DNA from 2 places in the Streptomyces sp. NPDC012508 genome. Region 1 is predicted to be linked to the other one. Evidence: riboswitches for the same ligand, from Rfam matches in the RefSeq annotation. Region 1 holds a riboswitch; the other holds the start of a gene.
The links. A riboswitch is a leader RNA that binds a small molecule or an ion and turns the genes downstream of it on or off. The one in region 1 is predicted to bind cobalamin.
Positions count from the first base shown of each region.

Region 2: another riboswitch for cobalamin. It lies ahead of ACFY8U_RS35105 (energy-coupling factor ABC transporter permease); the one in region 1 lies ahead of ACFY8U_RS06620 (MFS transporter).

Region 1 covers NZ_JBIBEO010000002.1:130,832-138,497, reverse strand. The annotation lists gene galE (UDP-glucose 4-epimerase GalE) at 1-83, opposite strand, end outside; gene ACFY8U_RS06635 (hypothetical protein) at 171-776, opposite strand; gene ACFY8U_RS06630 (hypothetical protein) at 859-1,689, opposite strand; gene ACFY8U_RS06625 (condensation domain-containing protein) at 1,733-3,451, opposite strand; gene ACFY8U_RS06620 (MFS transporter) at 3,460-4,707, opposite strand; adenosylcobalamin (AdoCbl) riboswitch at 5,119-5,268, opposite strand; gene ACFY8U_RS06615 (amino acid adenylation domain-containing protein) at 5,981-7,666, shown strand, end outside.
Region 2 covers NZ_JBIBEO010000013.1:30,789-38,454, forward strand. The annotation lists gene ACFY8U_RS35080 (hypothetical protein) at 1-1,082, opposite strand, end outside; gene ACFY8U_RS35085 (hypothetical protein) at 1,362-1,778, opposite strand; gene dhaK (dihydroxyacetone kinase subunit DhaK) at 2,225-3,217, shown strand; gene dhaL (dihydroxyacetone kinase subunit DhaL) at 3,224-3,838, shown strand; gene ACFY8U_RS35100 (PTS-dependent dihydroxyacetone kinase phosphotransferase subunit DhaM) at 3,835-4,257, shown strand; cobalamin riboswitch at 4,344-4,568, shown strand; gene ACFY8U_RS35105 (energy-coupling factor ABC transporter permease) at 4,597-5,295, shown strand; gene ACFY8U_RS35110 (energy-coupling factor ABC transporter substrate-binding protein) at 5,295-5,636, shown strand; gene cbiQ (cobalt ECF transporter T component CbiQ) at 5,643-6,392, shown strand; gene ACFY8U_RS35120 (ATP-binding cassette domain-containing protein) at 6,389-7,228, shown strand; gene ACFY8U_RS35125 (FAD-dependent oxidoreductase) at 7,406-7,666, shown strand, end outside.

The sequences.
Region 1 (7,666 bases):
ATCGGCACGATTCCCTCGTCGATACAGGCCGACGCGATGGTGCTTCCGATGAAGCCTGCGCCGCCGGCGATGAGGACCTTCATATGCTCTCCAAGTTCGAGATGCGATGAGTGAACTAGTATGGATTCGCTCGCCAGTTAGTGTGACGATCACTCTAATGTAAGGGGAAGTCAGGCCTTTTCATCAGAATTGGCAAGGTAGCCACACGGCTCGTACAGACACCACACCATTGTCGGTTGCCAGGTGCTGAGGATCCTGAGGTTCGGCATCTCACGCACTACGTCGACCGATCCGATGCAACCGTCCGCATGACCATCGTTCGCCCGCTGAGCTGCTGTGGGCTTTGCGTTGAAGTAGTTCCGCGCAGCTTGCGGAGCGAATCTGCGCGCGAATACTTCGGTCGCGGGATGGAGGGCGATCGTCTCCATGTTCTCCAGGGATCTTCCACGAGCCGCGTTCGATGCGACACACATGGGCTTCGTGGGGCTCTCCCACGTAGCGAGCAGGCGCATGCGGTCGAGATTCCGGAAGTGCATGTCCACCCAGCTGTCCACCAATTTGTCCTCGTCCCGTTCCAGGAACCCCGCAGCCACGAGAACCAGTACTCCTTCCGCGAGCCCCAGATCCATGGCCTCGTTGAAGGAATCGGCCAGTAAGACTTCGCCGAACAAGCGGTCCGCTTCGGCGTGTGCGTCCGTGCCGACGGGACCGAGCGTGGCGACCGTTGCCGTTGCCATGCTGATTTCTTGGGGAATCCCGACGAGCGGACTGGGCATGTCTCCTTCTCCTTGAGTGAGCTGCTGGCTTGCTGACGGTCGGCCACGGCTGACGTTCGGCCTTTCGGTGGGCGGCTGGCACTCATGTCATAGGGTGCTCGGCTCGCAGGAGGCGCAGGGTCAGCGCTCGGGTCTCCTCGGTCCTGGCGAGGTCGTTCCGTCCGGTCTCCACCACATGGCGCGGCATGCCGGTCACGGCAGCCCAGTCTTCGGGCAGCGGATGGCCGGACGACGTCACGTGCACGGCGTGAAGCAAACCGCCCGACCCCCTCGCGGGGGCTTCCGTACTGGTATCGGACGCAGCGACAAGATGGGCGAGCCAGTCCAGATAGGTGCCCATGAGACCGCGGGCGACCTGCGCAACAGTGAGGTCTTCGTCCTTGTCCGTGTACGGGCCGTCGTCCCCCTCCCGAAGTGCGGCACTGATCACGGAGAAGAGGTGGGCATCGATCCGTTCCATGAACGACTCGGGAGCGCCGGCGAGTTCGGCTCCGCTGAGAGACGGAGGCAGCTCCGCTTCCGGGTCGAACGAGCGCAGGACGTTGCGCAGTTCACCTGTGATCGTTTCCTCCGTCGCGCGCTCGGCGTCGAAGAGGAGAAGGTGGCCGGCCGAGGTCACGGACGCCACGCGCTGTGCGAGAGAGGCGCCCATGCAGTACCCGAGTACCGCGTGCACGCCTTCCGGTGCCGTGCCTGATGTGGTCAAGGCCTGGATTGCGTACGCCTCGGCGGTGAGGTCTCTGGGCAGCGGCCGGACCAACAGCTCGCGCACGTCGTATCCGGCCTCCTCCAAGCGCAGTTCGGACAGGCGTGCTTCCGGGCGGTGGCCGGGGAAGTCGAGAACGAGGATGACAGGGCGCACGCCGTCGGCGGCAGCGTGGGCGTTCGTTGGGGACTGGGGATGCTCCGGCATGGACTTTTCATCTCGCAGGTTCGTGGGAGGACGCGGGGCGTGGTTACTGGACGACTTGAGGGCGACGCGTGCGGAGCAGGGTGGCGACATCGATGTCCGAAGGGTTCTCCGCCACCAGAGCGGCCATGTCGAGCAGCGTCTGCATGAATGCCTCGGCCCGCGCGGCGGACCACACCTCTTGCTCGTACTGGAATTGCACGGCAGCATCCAGGTCCTGGCCGGCCTCGCGGCGTATCTCGATGCGAACGGTGAGCCCTGCCCGCAGCGCCAATCGCGCGTCTGCCACCGGCGACTCCACCTCCACGCCGTGCAGAGGCAGGGGGCTTTCCTCTTCGCTGTCGACTGCCAGATAGAGCCAGGGCCGCCAGCGCTGCTCGAGGTCACGGTTGAACTGAAGGTGCTCCAGCAACAGCGGCAGCGGGACGGCATTGGCGATACCTGAAGCGACGGACTGCTTGGCCGAATCGAGGACGTCGCTCACGCTCAACTGCGTGTTGATGCGGAAGCGATGGATGACCGAGGTCGCGAACCAGTCGACCTCGTCCTCCCACCCCGGCGGGCGCCCGGACGTCGGACTGACCAGTCCGGGCACGGTGTGACCGGTGTCGGCCAGCACGGCCATAGCCAGCGCGGCGACGAATCCGCTGAACAGCGTCGAGGACCGCGTAGCGCAGGTCTCCCGCAGTCGTCGAACTACGTAGGCCGGCAGCCGGCCATGCACCTGGGCGGCCGTCGTCGGCCACACGGCTGGGTCACGCATGCCGGTCAACCTGACCTCGGGCAGGGCCTCCAAGGGGTCAAGTCGCGTACGCCAGTGGTCCAGACGCCGCTCCAGTGCGGGCAGATGAAGCGTCCCTTCCTCCTCCGCCCAGCAGCGCGGCGGAAGTGCGGCCAGACCGCCGAAAGGCTGACCGGTCCCGAGGTTGGCCTTGTAGAGGGCCGCCAGCTCTCGAAGAAGGACGGTGAAGGAATCGCCGTCGCAGACGAGGTGCTCTGCCGTGACAACCAAGGTGGCGGCGGTGTCGTCCAAGAGGACCAGGATGCGGATCTTCGCCTCGGTCGACAGGTTGAACAGGGCTACGCGTTCAACCGTCGCCTCTTCCTGTGCCACCGCGGAGGAGGGAAGGCGCCGCACCGTGAAGAGCCTGGACAGGTCCAGGTGGCATGAGTCGACCCGCTGCGCGCTGTGTGCGCCGCGCCGAGAATCCAGGTCGAAGACCGTGCGCAGGGACTCGTGGCGCTCGACGAGCGCGTGAGCGGCGGCCTGCAGAGCCTTCAGGTCGAGCCGGCCATGGACCCGGAACGTCCGGGAGACGTGGTGAGCGATGCGAGATCCGCCGGAGTCGGCGTCCCGCTGGAGCCGGCGGAGCTGGCCGTACGACAGCGGTACCGGCCGACGGCCACCCTGACCGCTCGAGGCCGTCGGTGTCGTCAGCAGATCATCCTCCTGGCTGTGGGCCACCGTGACACCGGGCTCGGCGATCGACTCGCCACCCCCCAGCCTGCTACTGACCTGCCGGGCCAGCTCCCGGAAGTCGCCCGCGGCGAAGACATCCTGCAGGTCGACCTCGGCTTCACGGGGCAACGCCTTCGCCAGGCGCATGACCAAGCGCCCGGCCCGCACCGAGTCGCCCCCCAGGTTGAAGAAGTTCTCCGATGCCTCCACCCTTCGGAGGCCCAGGACATCTGCGGCCTGGAGACGGACGAGCTCCTCGACCGATGCTGCATCGAGGGCGCCAAGGCCCTGTGGTTCGGTGTGCACGTCAATCCTTACGGTTGGTCGGGCCATTCGGCGCGGCGCAGTCGCCGCGAGAGGGTCCCCGCGCAGAGCGGGACGATGAGGAGTAGGCAGAAGAGCCCGATCGACGCCGCGTGTGGGAGGTGACCCAGGAGCAGTCCAGCGACCGCACTGCCGATGGGGCCACCGACGGCCAGAACAGTGAAGCTGCCGGAGATGACCCGCCCACGGATGCTGTCGTCGACCTGCTGGAAGACGATGACGTCGATCAGCACGTAGAGGGCGGGCTTGCCCAGTGAGATGACTAAGAGCAGCAGGAACACCCCAAGCGGGCTGGTGACGAACAGAAGTGCCGCCGTGACCAGCAAGGAGGTCCACACCACGCCCAGGAGCAACAGACCGGGGCGGAAGCGCCGGTGCAGCCTTGTCACCAGCGCTGCACCGGTGAGGTAGCCGATCGCCTCTCCCGACAGGGCAAGGCCGATGGTGCGGGCGTCAATACCTTGTTGCTGAAAGTGGTTGATCAGAATCAAGTTGAGTGCGGCGAAGATCAAGTTCTCGAGCGTCATCAGCCCCGTCACCGCGCGGAGAACGGGATCGTTCCACACGACCTTGGGGCCAACCATGGCCCCCCGGAACAGATTCGATGCCTTCAGCGGACCAGGCTGCTGTCCGGTCGCCGGGAGGCGGGTCAGACAGGCCGAGCAGAACGACGCCACGTAGCAGGCGAGAGCAACGATGAACGGCTGGACCCAGCCGACCGCGAACAGCGAGCCGGCCAACGGGGGGCCGGCGAGCATGGCGATGTTGACCCTGACCTCGTCCTGGCTGAGCGCCTGACGCAGCTGCTCGTCCGGAACGATGGAGCGCAGCGCAAGGCGTCGCACAGGCATTCCGATAGCACCGGACAGCCCAAGCACCACAGCCGCGACGAAGAGCCCGGCGATGTTCACTGCGTCCGTGGCCACCAATGCCAGGACCGCGCCGGTTGCCAGGGTTCTGAGTGCCTCGGAGGACAACAGGAGGTTGCGCCTGCTGAATCGGTCCGCGAGTGCACCGGCGGGGATGCCGAACACGACGGCCGTCGCCGCCTGCGTCGCCGCCAGCAGCCCCGCTAGTAGCGGGGAACCAGTGAGAGACAGAGCCAGCAGGGGATACACCAGCAGCGACATGGTCGTACCAATGGCGCCCACGGTCGTGCCCAGCCAGTAGCTCTGGAACCTCCAGTTCCTGCGGAGGGGGATGGGAGTAGACTCTGGCGAACGGGTTAAATCGGTCATGGTCGATGACCTGCCCTGAGGGGCAAGGGTCGGAGCACGGTGTACAGCCCCTCAAGGAATGAGTTTCCGGCAGCTCAACTCGACCGCCGGGACAGAGACAAATGCTCGTCTTGAGCACGTATGACGAGAGCTCAGAAGGAAGACAGCGCACGGGCATGCGGCACGCGCCCAGCAGGTTCCGGTCCCGGGGCGGCGGGAACGGGGCAGAGCAGCATCGTCTGAGCAGGACGGCGGAGCGTGACAGCCCGACGGTTGGGAACAGGCCTGAGCGCTCCCACAGGTGGGACGTCGGATCAGGTCCGTGGAATGCGTCTACGTGCGACGCAGGACTGCAGCTGCCAGGGCGCCCTGCGCTCTACGACGGCCTTCGACCGCGCTACTGGCTGTTGCTGCTGGAATGTGCCATTCATGATGCCTCCTTCAGGGATCTCCACGTCCCTTAGCAGTGGAATGAAGGCGGCAGGCAAGTTCCTGACTGTCAGGCACTACCTGAATCACAGTGGCGGGACCGCGCCGGAATCGCACCGGCTTCCAAGACCCTGCCGCCTTGTATGAGTTGCTTGCCCCTACCCGCGCAAGCCGACTTCCCCGGGGAAGTCGATGGAAGCAGGGATTCGAACATCGGACGTCCCGAACGCGGATGGCTCAGAGCCGTGTCCTCCGAGGGCGGAGACTGATCCGAACTGAAGGGAGAGCCGAGGGCGACAAGCCCTTGCCTGTGCAAACGTCATCTTCAGTGCGTCTCCCCCGAAACGATGGTGTGCTGTTCTGCGGTGTCTGGCTTGACCTGGCCAACACGACTGCAAGGAAGCCGCTGCACGCAGAGCACCCTGAGATGAACGTTGCACATCGATCACCTCTTTGTAAAGTCGATGTGGCTTGCTTGGCAGCTGAGTTGGCTGCGCGAGCCGCCACACCGAGGTCGCCCCGCATGACGTCTCCGGTTCGAACACTCTGCTAGCCTCGCAGCGAGTGACTGATCATGCTTGTGAGGTCCGGTGTCCCGCGTTCCTTGCGGGCACAAAGTGCCGAGGGCGCGTCGGCGCAACGCAAGTCGGGATCCGCATCCACGGATGAGCGGAGCCGTTGGTCATGTACGGCTGCCTGCCGAGCTCAATGAGACTTCACCTCATGCGAGGCCGGCGCCAACTTCGACGGGATGTCGGCGAACAGGCCCTCATGGTCCATGCCTTCCCGCCATGCAACGGAGACCACGTCTGCATGCCGGCGGCATCCCGACTTGATCCGCCCATTCACCTAAGGGAGTACCGCCGTGTCCAGCTTTGTCGAACGCGACGCTGTGGAAGTGGTCGTGGCAACGCAGTGGTTCCGTGTGCTCGGCTCGACGCCGCAGTCCCTCGACGCCAACTTCTTCGATGCCGGAGGCAACTCGCTCGCCGCCGCCCGCTTGACCACCGCCCTGTGCAAGGCCTTCAAAACGGACCTTCCCGTTCAGGTCGTCTTCGACGCGCAGACTTTCCGCGGAATCAGCAACTGGATCCGGAACGGCGTCCCGGCAGCCGGCAAGAGACTGGTGACCCTGAACGACGAGGGTGCAGGGACACCCCTGCTCCTGCTCCCCTCCGGTGGCGGTGGGGTCATCGGTCTGCAGCGATTCGGTGGGGCGCCCTTCGACCGCCCGGTGTTCGGACTTCAGTCACGTGGTCTCGATCCGAACGATGGCCTGCCGTTCACCGACCTGGAAGAGATGACCGCTGACTTCGTCCGCGTGGTGGAGGACTCCTCGCTGCCGCGCACACTGCACCTGGGTGGCTACTGCACCGGAGGCACCTTCGCCTACGAGCTTGCGCGAGCCCTGCGGGCAGGAGAGTGGAACATCCTTTCCGTCTCGCTGTTCAACACCTCGCTCTATCGCAGGCCCCTCGACCTGGATCGACTGATCCATGAGCGCCTGGCCGGCCTCGCATCCGCTGCAGGCCTGGGCGATCAATTGCCACTGGCAGCTTCCGAGTTGGACGTGGCTCAGGTCTTCGACGCACTCAAGAACAAGGGGGTCGACATCCTTGAGGCAGACCTCGCAGCGTTCGAGGCACGCCTGCGCGTGTACGGATCACTCTGGACCTCGGTCACCGGCTACCGCCCCGAGCTCCAGGACGTCCCCGTGCGTCTGTTCGCAACGGCGGATCGCTACCATCCGGAGGACAAGGCGCTGATGTCCGAGGACGACCGCGACTGGTCGGAACTCGGCTTCCGTGACATCCGTACCGTTCCCGTAGCGGTGAGCCACCGCGAGATGCTGCGCCACGAACCAACGCTGGATGTGATCGAGCGGTCCCTCGCGGAGCTCGACCCTGTCCCGAGCCCGGTCGCGGCACCTCCCATCTCCAGCTCTCCGCCCATGCGGCCTGTGGCGGCGGCCGACGTCGGCACGGACACACTTCTCGCCCTGGGGCACGGTGAGGAGCTGCCGGCAGAGGCGCCAGTGCCCGTCCATGTGAGCGTCGCCGAGTGGGCGCGGACGCATCCGGACCGTGTGGCCGTGAGCAGCGGGACCACGTCGATCACCTACGGAGAGTTGGACGCCTGGGCGGATGCCATCGCAGGTGAACTCGCCTCCGTCGATGTCTCTCGAGGGAGCCGTGTCGGTGTACTCGCCGAGCCTTCCCTCGCCATGGTCGCCGCCGTCCTCGGGACGCTGCGCTGCGGGGCCGCCTATGTGCCTGTGGACACGGCACACCCGGACGACCGCATCTCCGCCGTGCTGGCGGATGCCGAGGTCACGGCCGTGGCGGTGACCGCGGCGACCGCGGGTCGCGAGGTCGCGCCGGGCCTCCCGCGCGTCACGGTTCAGCATACGCAGTCGACGGAGTCACGACGGCCCGCCTCCAACCACGATGCAGAGACGCCTTCACGCACGGACGAGATGGCCCTGCTCAACGACATTGCGTACCTGATCTACACATCCGGCAGCACCGGCGAGCCGAAGGGTGTCCTCGTC
Region 2 (7,666 bases), on a different contig from region 1:
CGGTCGCGGTCCGTACCGGCGAGGTGCTCGAGGATCTGGCGGGTCTGCGCCCGTCTGAAGAGGTGCTGTCCGGAGCTGGCCAGGAAGTCGTGGACGTCCCTTCCGGTCGCGAGGAAGGACCGGGCGAATAGGTAGTCGAAGTACGTCTCGTGGAAGAAGCCGATGTGTTCCTGGTCTCCCACCAGGACCCCTTGCGACTTCAATGCCTCGACATCCTCCGGCGCGTAGCCGTCGAGGAGGGAGAGGGGCGCCTGCAGACTCTCCCGGTCGCTCATGGAGGCGCAGAGGGCGCCGGTGATCCCCTGCCAGTCGAAGCCTTCCCTCCTGATTCCTATGCGTCTGCGCACCTCCTTGGTGTAACCGCCGTAGAGCTGCTGCAGAGTCCGGTAGGGCATAGGGCGGGCAGCAGGGGGGAGGGTGCCGAAGACCGCCAGGTGCAGGGGGGTGCGCAGCAGGTCCAGAGTCACCGGGCTCAGGCTGTCGGGGGTGTTCCCACCCGCGGTGAGTACGGCGCGCACCGACTCTTCGGTCAGCTCCCCCACGGGGAATCTCTCCGCTCGGGCGTCCGCCGTCATCAGTCTGCTGAGCCTGCCGTCCTGTTCGATGTCGACGGTGCGGACCACCAAGAGCACCTTGATGTTCGGCGCTGCCGAGAGCTGAGCGAGCACATCCTCAACGGCCTCGAAGACATCTGCCATGCGACCGCTGTACAGGCTGACGGCGTCCAGTTGATCGATGACGAAGAGCCCAGGCCCCCCATCGGCGACTCCGGGCAGCAGGACCCCCCGCGAATCCTGCAGATTCATCATGGCGCCGAGGTCCCTCGCCGTTCGCACCGACGGATCGGCTCGGTCCATACGAACGACGGCGGTCGGCCACCCATGGCCTGCGAGACGTTCCAGTACATCGGCGGCAACCGTCGACTTGCCCGAGCCCGCCCCTCCCTCGCACAGCACGATCTGCGGACCGTCCTCGACCACCAACCGACCGTGCAGCTGGTCGAGGTGAGGACGCGCGGCCAGTCCAAGGGCGGGCGCCCTGTCCCGCACGTGCCGCAGGAACCCGTCCGTGGTGGCCGCCAAGGCATTGAGCGTATTGCTGTCTCCGGCCAACAGCCGGAGTCGAACTCCGTCAAGAGAGAGCAAATGGTTACGGATCTCCGACCCGGTGAGCCACTTGTGGAGGTTGTCGTCCAGGTATCCACTCAGTTGCCTGACGATTCCCTCAGGGTTCCCTACGAAAAGTTGCTCGTAAATGATGTGGACGAGCTCACGCAGGTTCTCTGGTGAGTACTCCTTGACGTAAACGGACTGAAGATATCGCCAGATCGTCTCCCGCTCTGCGGGTTTGCCGTCGTCGGCTCAAACTCCGCACAGAGCCGTAAAGTCGTTCCCTTGAGGGCCGGTAAGAATCTCTTCGAACTCAGCGAGGGTCACGGCGGCCCTGGCGCGGTCGGCAAGGTCGCGCAATGCGGGCGATCCGGTCGAGAGAACGAGTCGCACCTTCCTGCCGGCTGCAAGGTGACTCGCGACGGCCTGGAGAAGGGCTGCCGCGGATCGCAGCGTCCAGGGCCCCCGCGAAGGCACGTCCTTCACCTGATCGCACCAGGTTTCACCCTTGGCCACGAGCTGGAACTCAATGCCTTCACCAGCCTGCCCCACAGGCTCAAGACGGATCCGCGAGGCCTCTCCGCGCAGGAGGTCCGCAACCTTCAGCGCGGTCCACCAGTCCTCATATCGGTTGCCCGCTTTGTCCGCCGTCCCGCCCGACAGCCCCATCGCGCATCACTTCCCCAGGACGCCGCAACGGACTCCTCATCCGGGGAGTCCACGGCCAAGAACTGTATTACCCGCCGCCCCTTCCGTGGCCTGCGTTTCGAGCACGCTCTCCACGCGGACACTCGCTGTCCAGTTGGCCACGGCCGAGCCCCGAGGCGCCGCACGAAGCCTGCCGACACGGGATCGGGCACCTGCGGCCTCGACGCACCGGTGCGCAACCGCACTCCCATGCCGATAATTGCGCCATCATGCACAAGTGCAAAGACCGCCCAGCCCAACCCATCCCTGACGGGCAGTCAGGAAAGTCAGCAACAGGTCAGCATCGGTACCGCCCGGGACCGCCGCCGGACGCCGCGAACCGCCAAGATCAACAACCGGTCTCGCCCGCTCTGACCTGCGAAAACCCTGCTCAGCGGATCGCCTGTCACTCTCACCAGGAGGTACCCATGAGGATGCTCATCAACGTCCCGGAGACCGTCGTCGCCGATGCGCTGCGCGGGATGGCCGCCGCGCATCCCGAGCTCACCGTCGATGTCGAGAACCGTGTCGTCCTGCGCCGCGACGCGCCCGTCGCCGGGAAGGTGGGGCTGGTGTCCGGGGGCGGGTCGGGGCATGAGCCCTTGCACGGGGGGTTCGTCGGGCCCGGGATGCTGGCGGCCGCGTGCCCCGGGGAGGTGTTCACGTCGCCCGTGCCCGACCAGATGGTGCGCGCCGCCGCCGCCGTCGACAGCGGGGCCGGCGTGCTGTTCGTCGTCAAGAACTACACCGGTGACGTGCTCAACTTCGAGATGGCCGCCGAGCTCGCGGAGGACGAGGGCATCCAGATCGCCAAGGTGCTCGTCGACGACGACGTGGCGGTGACGGACAGTCTGTACACCGCCGGGCGGCGCGGGACCGGGGCGACGCTCTTCGTGGAGAAGATCGCCGGGGCGGCTGCCGAGGAGGGTGCGCCGCTGGAGCGGGTGGAGGCCGTCGCGCGCCGGGTGAACGAGCGGTCACGGAGTTTCGGTGTGGCGCTGAGCGCCTGCACCACACCAGCGAAGGGCAGCCCCACGTTCGAACTTCCCGAGGGCAAGCTGGAGTTGGGTATCGGCATCCATGGGGAGCCGGGGCGTGAGCGGCGGCCCATGATGACTTCGGGAGAGATCGCGGACGTGGCCGTCGACGCCGTACTGGAGGACCTGCGGCCGTCCGGACCGGTCCTCGCCCTCGTGAACGGGATGGGCGCGACGCCGCTGCTCGAACTGTACGGGTTCAACGCCGAGGTGCAGCGCGTGCTGAGCGAGCGCGGGGTCCCGGTCGCCCGCACGCTGGTCGGCAACTATGTGACCTCGCTCGACATGGCCGGCTGCTCGGTGACGCTCTGCGAGGCCGACGAGGAGCTGCTGCGGCTCTGGGACGCGCCCGTGCAGACTCCGGCGCTGCGCTGGGGCCGGTGAGAGGGGATGCCCGAAGTGAGCGAGTGCGACGCCGCGTTCTTCCGTCGTTGGCTGACCTCGGCCGCGGCCGTGATCGACCGTGAGGCCGAGCGCCTCACCGAGCTCGACTCGGCGATCGGCGACGCGGACCACGGGGCCAATCTGAAGCGGGGGTTCGCCGCCGTGGCCGACGTGCTGGAGAAGGAGTCGCCCGAGACCCCGGGAGCCGTACTCGTCGCCGCGGGGCGGCAGTTGATCTCCACCGTGGGGGGCGCGTCCGGGCCGCTGTACGGGACGCTGTTGCGACGGACCGGCAAGGCGCTCGGCGATGCCCCTTCGGTGACGCGGGAGGACCTGGCCGCGGCCCTGGCCGCCGGGGTCGCCGCCGTCGGGCAGCTCGGCGGAGCCCAGGTCGGGGACAAGACCATGCTGGACGCGCTCGTTCCGGCGGCCGAGGCGCTCGGTGACTCCTTCGCCGCCGCCCGGGACGCGGCCGAGCGCGGCGCCCTCGCGACCGTACCCCTCCAGGCGCGCAAGGGCAGGGCGAGCTATCTGGGCGAACGTTCCATCGGGCATCAGGATCCCGGGGCCACCTCGTCGGCCCTGCTGATCGCCGCCCTTGCGGAGGTGGCTGCCGCGTGACCGGTCAGGTGGGCGTGGCGGGAACGGTGGGCATCGTGCTGGTCTCGCACAGCGCGGCCGTGGCCGACGCCGTCGCCGTGCTGGCCCAGGGGCTCGCGGGCGGTGGGCCGACCGCGCCCGTCGCCGCGGCCGGGGGCGCTCCCGGCGGGGGTCTCGGCACGAGTTCCGAGCGGATCGTCGAGGCGGCGAAGGCGGTCGACGGGGGCGCCGGAGTGGCCCTCCTCGTCGACCTCGGCAGTGCCGTCCTCACCGTCAAGGCGCTCCTCGCCGAGGAGGACGAGCTGCCGGAGGGTTCGCGCCTCGTGGACGCACCGTTCGTCGAGGGCGCCGTCGCCGCCCTCGTCACGGCGAGCGCCGGCGGGGACCTGGACGCGGTGGTGGCAGCGGCCTCGGAGGCGTACACGTACCGGAAGGTGTGAGGCGGGGCGCGGGAGGCGTGCGCAGGGGGCCGACAGGGGTGCGTGGGGCGCGCGGGAGATCCGTCACACACCGTCCCCGGGAGCACCCGTGTTGTGATGTACCTGGTCAACCCACTAATGTCACAGCGCCTTGGTGTACGGGAAACCGGTGCGGTACCGGTGCGGCCCTCGCCACTGTGATCGGGAAGTCCGGCTCCATCCCTCCGGGGAAGCCACTGGACCGCCGCGGGAGACCGCGGAGGTGTGGGAAGGCGGAGCCGCGGCGGCATGACCCGTCAGCCAGGAGACCGGCCAGGGTGCGTTGTCCATCCACGAGGTGCTGGAGAGGGTCTCCCAACCATGCATATAGCCGAGGGGTATCTGCCCCCTGTGCACGCGGCCGCCTGGGGCGTCGCGTCCGCTCCCTTTGTCGTCCACGGTGTCCGCGCCCTGACCCGTGAGGTCAAGGCCAACCCCGAGTCCACCCTGCTGCTCGGTGCGTCCGGTGCGTTCACCTTCGTTCTGTCCGCGCTCAAGATTCCGTCGGTGACGGGCAGTTGCTCGCACCCGACCGGGACGGGACTGGGCGCGATCCTGTTCCGTCCGCCCGTGATGGCGGTCCTTGGCACGATCACGCTGCTGTTCCAGGCGCTGCTGCTCGCCCACGGCGGGCTCACCACACTCGGCGCCAACGTCTTCTCCATGGCGATCGTCGGGCCGTGGGCCGGTTTCGGTACGTACTGGCTGCTGCGCCGCTTCGACGTGCCGCTCATGGTGAGCGTGTTCTTCGGGGCGTTCGTCGCCGACCTGTCGACGTACTGCGTGACCAGCGTCCAGCTCGCGCTGGCCTTCCCGGACCCGGGCAGCGGTGTGCTGGGTGCGCTGGCCAAGTTCGGCGGGATCTTCGCCGTCACGCAGCTGCCGCTCGCCGTCAGTGAAGGTCTGCTGACGGTACTCGTCATGCGGCTGCTCACGCAGTCCAGCAAGGCGGACCTGACCCGCCTCGGCATCCTGCTCCCGTCCCGGAAGAAGAACGAGAACGCGGAGGCGAGCGCCTGATGAGCCGGAACGCGAAGATCAACACGCTGCTGCTGCTCGTCGTCGCGGCGCTGGCCGTGCTCCCGCTGGTCCTGGGGCTCGGCGACCACAAGGAGGAGCCGTTCACGGGCGCCGACGCCGAGGCCGAGACGGCGATCTCGGAGATCGATCCCGACTACGAGCCGTGGTTCTCCCCGCTGTACGAGCCCGCTTCCGGTGAGATCGAGTCGGCGCTCTTCGCCCTGCAGGCCGCCATCGGCGCCGGGGTGCTCGCGTACTACTTCGGTCTGCACAAGGGCCGCAAGCAGGGCGAGGCCCGCGCCGACGCGAAGGCGCTGCGGTCGGCGTCCGTCGGCGAGTAGCCGCCGGTGCTGCCGATCGACGCGGCGGCGCACAGCAGTCGCTGGCGCCGCCGCCACCCGTGCGAGAAAGCCGTGCTCGGCTTCGGTCTGACGCTCTGCGCGGTGTGCCTGCCGCCGTGGCCCGGTGCCGTCCTGGTCGCGGCGGCCACCCTGGCCGTCCTCCTCGGGCCGGCCGGGGTGCCGGGGCGTCAGCTGTGGCGCGCGTTCCGTATCCCTCTGGGCTTCTGTGTGACGGGGGCGATCCCGCTGCTCTTCGAGGTGGGCGGGGACCGCGGCATGGTGGCGCTCGCGCACGACGGTCCCGTTCACGCGGGTGAGTTGTTGCTGCGGACCTCGTCCGCGTCGCTGGGCGTGCTGCTGTTCGCCTTCACGACGCCCGTGTCCGACGTACTGCCCCGCCTGGTGCGGGCCGGGGTGCCGGCGCCCGTGGTGGACGTGGCCCTGGTGATGTACAGGATCAGTTTTCTTCTTCTGGATGCGATATCCAAAATCCGGCAGGCGCAGGCGGCCCGGCTGGGACTGACCACGCGCGCGGCGACCTGGCGTTCCCTCGCCGGGCTGGGCGCGACGGCGTTCGTCCGCGCCTTCGACCGGGCGCAGCGCCTGCAGACGGGCCTGGCCGGTCGGGGTTACGACGGGACGCTGCGGGTCCTGGTGCCTGAGGCGGCGGTCTCGGGCCGCTTCCTCGCGTCGACGGCCGGCCTGCTCGCCGGTCTCGTCGCCCTCACTCTCGTACTGGAAAGGTCCCTGCCGTGAATCCTGCGCCACCTGTCGTGGAGCTGGTGAAGGCCACGTTCGCGTACGAGGACGGGCCCGTCGTCCTCGACGGCATCGACTTCGCGGTGCCGGAAGGCCGGGCGGTGGCGCTCCTCGGCCGCAACGGCGGCGGCAAGACGACGATGCTGCGGCTGCTGAGCGGGGGCCTGCGCTGCGGAAGCGGCGCGCTCCGGCTGGACGGCGAGGACGTGTCGTACGACCGGAAGGGGCTGACCCGGCTGCGTACGACGGTGCAGCTGGTCGTCCAGGACCCGGACGACCAGCTCTTCGCCGCGTCGGTCGGGCAGGACGTGTCGTTCGGCCCGATGAATCTGGGGCTGCCGGAGGAGGAGGTTCGGCTCCGGGTCCGCGAGGCGCTGGAGGCGCTGGACATCGTCGCGCTGGAGGACCGGCCGACCCATCTGCTCTCGTACGGACAGCGGAAGCGGGCCGCGATCGCGGGCGCCGTGGCGATGCGCCCCCGGGTCCTCATCATGGACGAGCCGACGGCCGGGCTCGATCCGCACGGACAGGAGCGGCTCCTGGAGGTGCTCGGCCGGCTGCGGGAGTCGGGCACGACGGTCGTGATGGCGACCCACGACGTCGACCTGGCGCTGCGCTGGGCGGACGAGGCCGCCGTCCTGTCCCCGGCGGGGCTGCGGACGGGCCCCGTCGAGGAGCTGCTCGCCGACGACGCGCTGCTCGCGGCGGCGCGGCTGCGCCGTCCCTGGGGCATGGCCGTGACACGGCTGCTGCGCACGCACGGCCTGCTCGCCCCGGACGCGGAGGGCCCGCGCACGGCGGAGGACCTGGACAGCTGGGTCACGACGCCCTGACGGGCCGCGGTGATCCACTCCCACCAAGCCCACCACGGCCCCCGGCGGACCCCCGCCGGGGGCCGTGGCGTGTCGTGACGTCGTGCAGATCACTTCCCCACCTTTATGCAACTTGTTGCACAAGCCCCCTCGGCTCGTCTACAACAGTCATGACGACACCGCGCGAGGAGGCGCCCCATGAGCTCGACCCCCTACCCGCATCTGCTGAGCCCGCTCGACCTCGGGTTCACCACCCTGCCCAACCGGGTGCTCATGGGTTCCATGCACGTCGGCCTCGAAGAGACCGAGAACGGCTTCGAGCGCATGGCCGCCTTCTACGCCGAGCGCGCCCGCGGCGGGGTCGGACTCATCGTGACCGGCGGCATCGCGCCCAACGAGGCCGGCCGTCCCTGGGACGGCGGCGCCAAGCTCAGCACCGAGGACGAGGTGGCCGAGCAC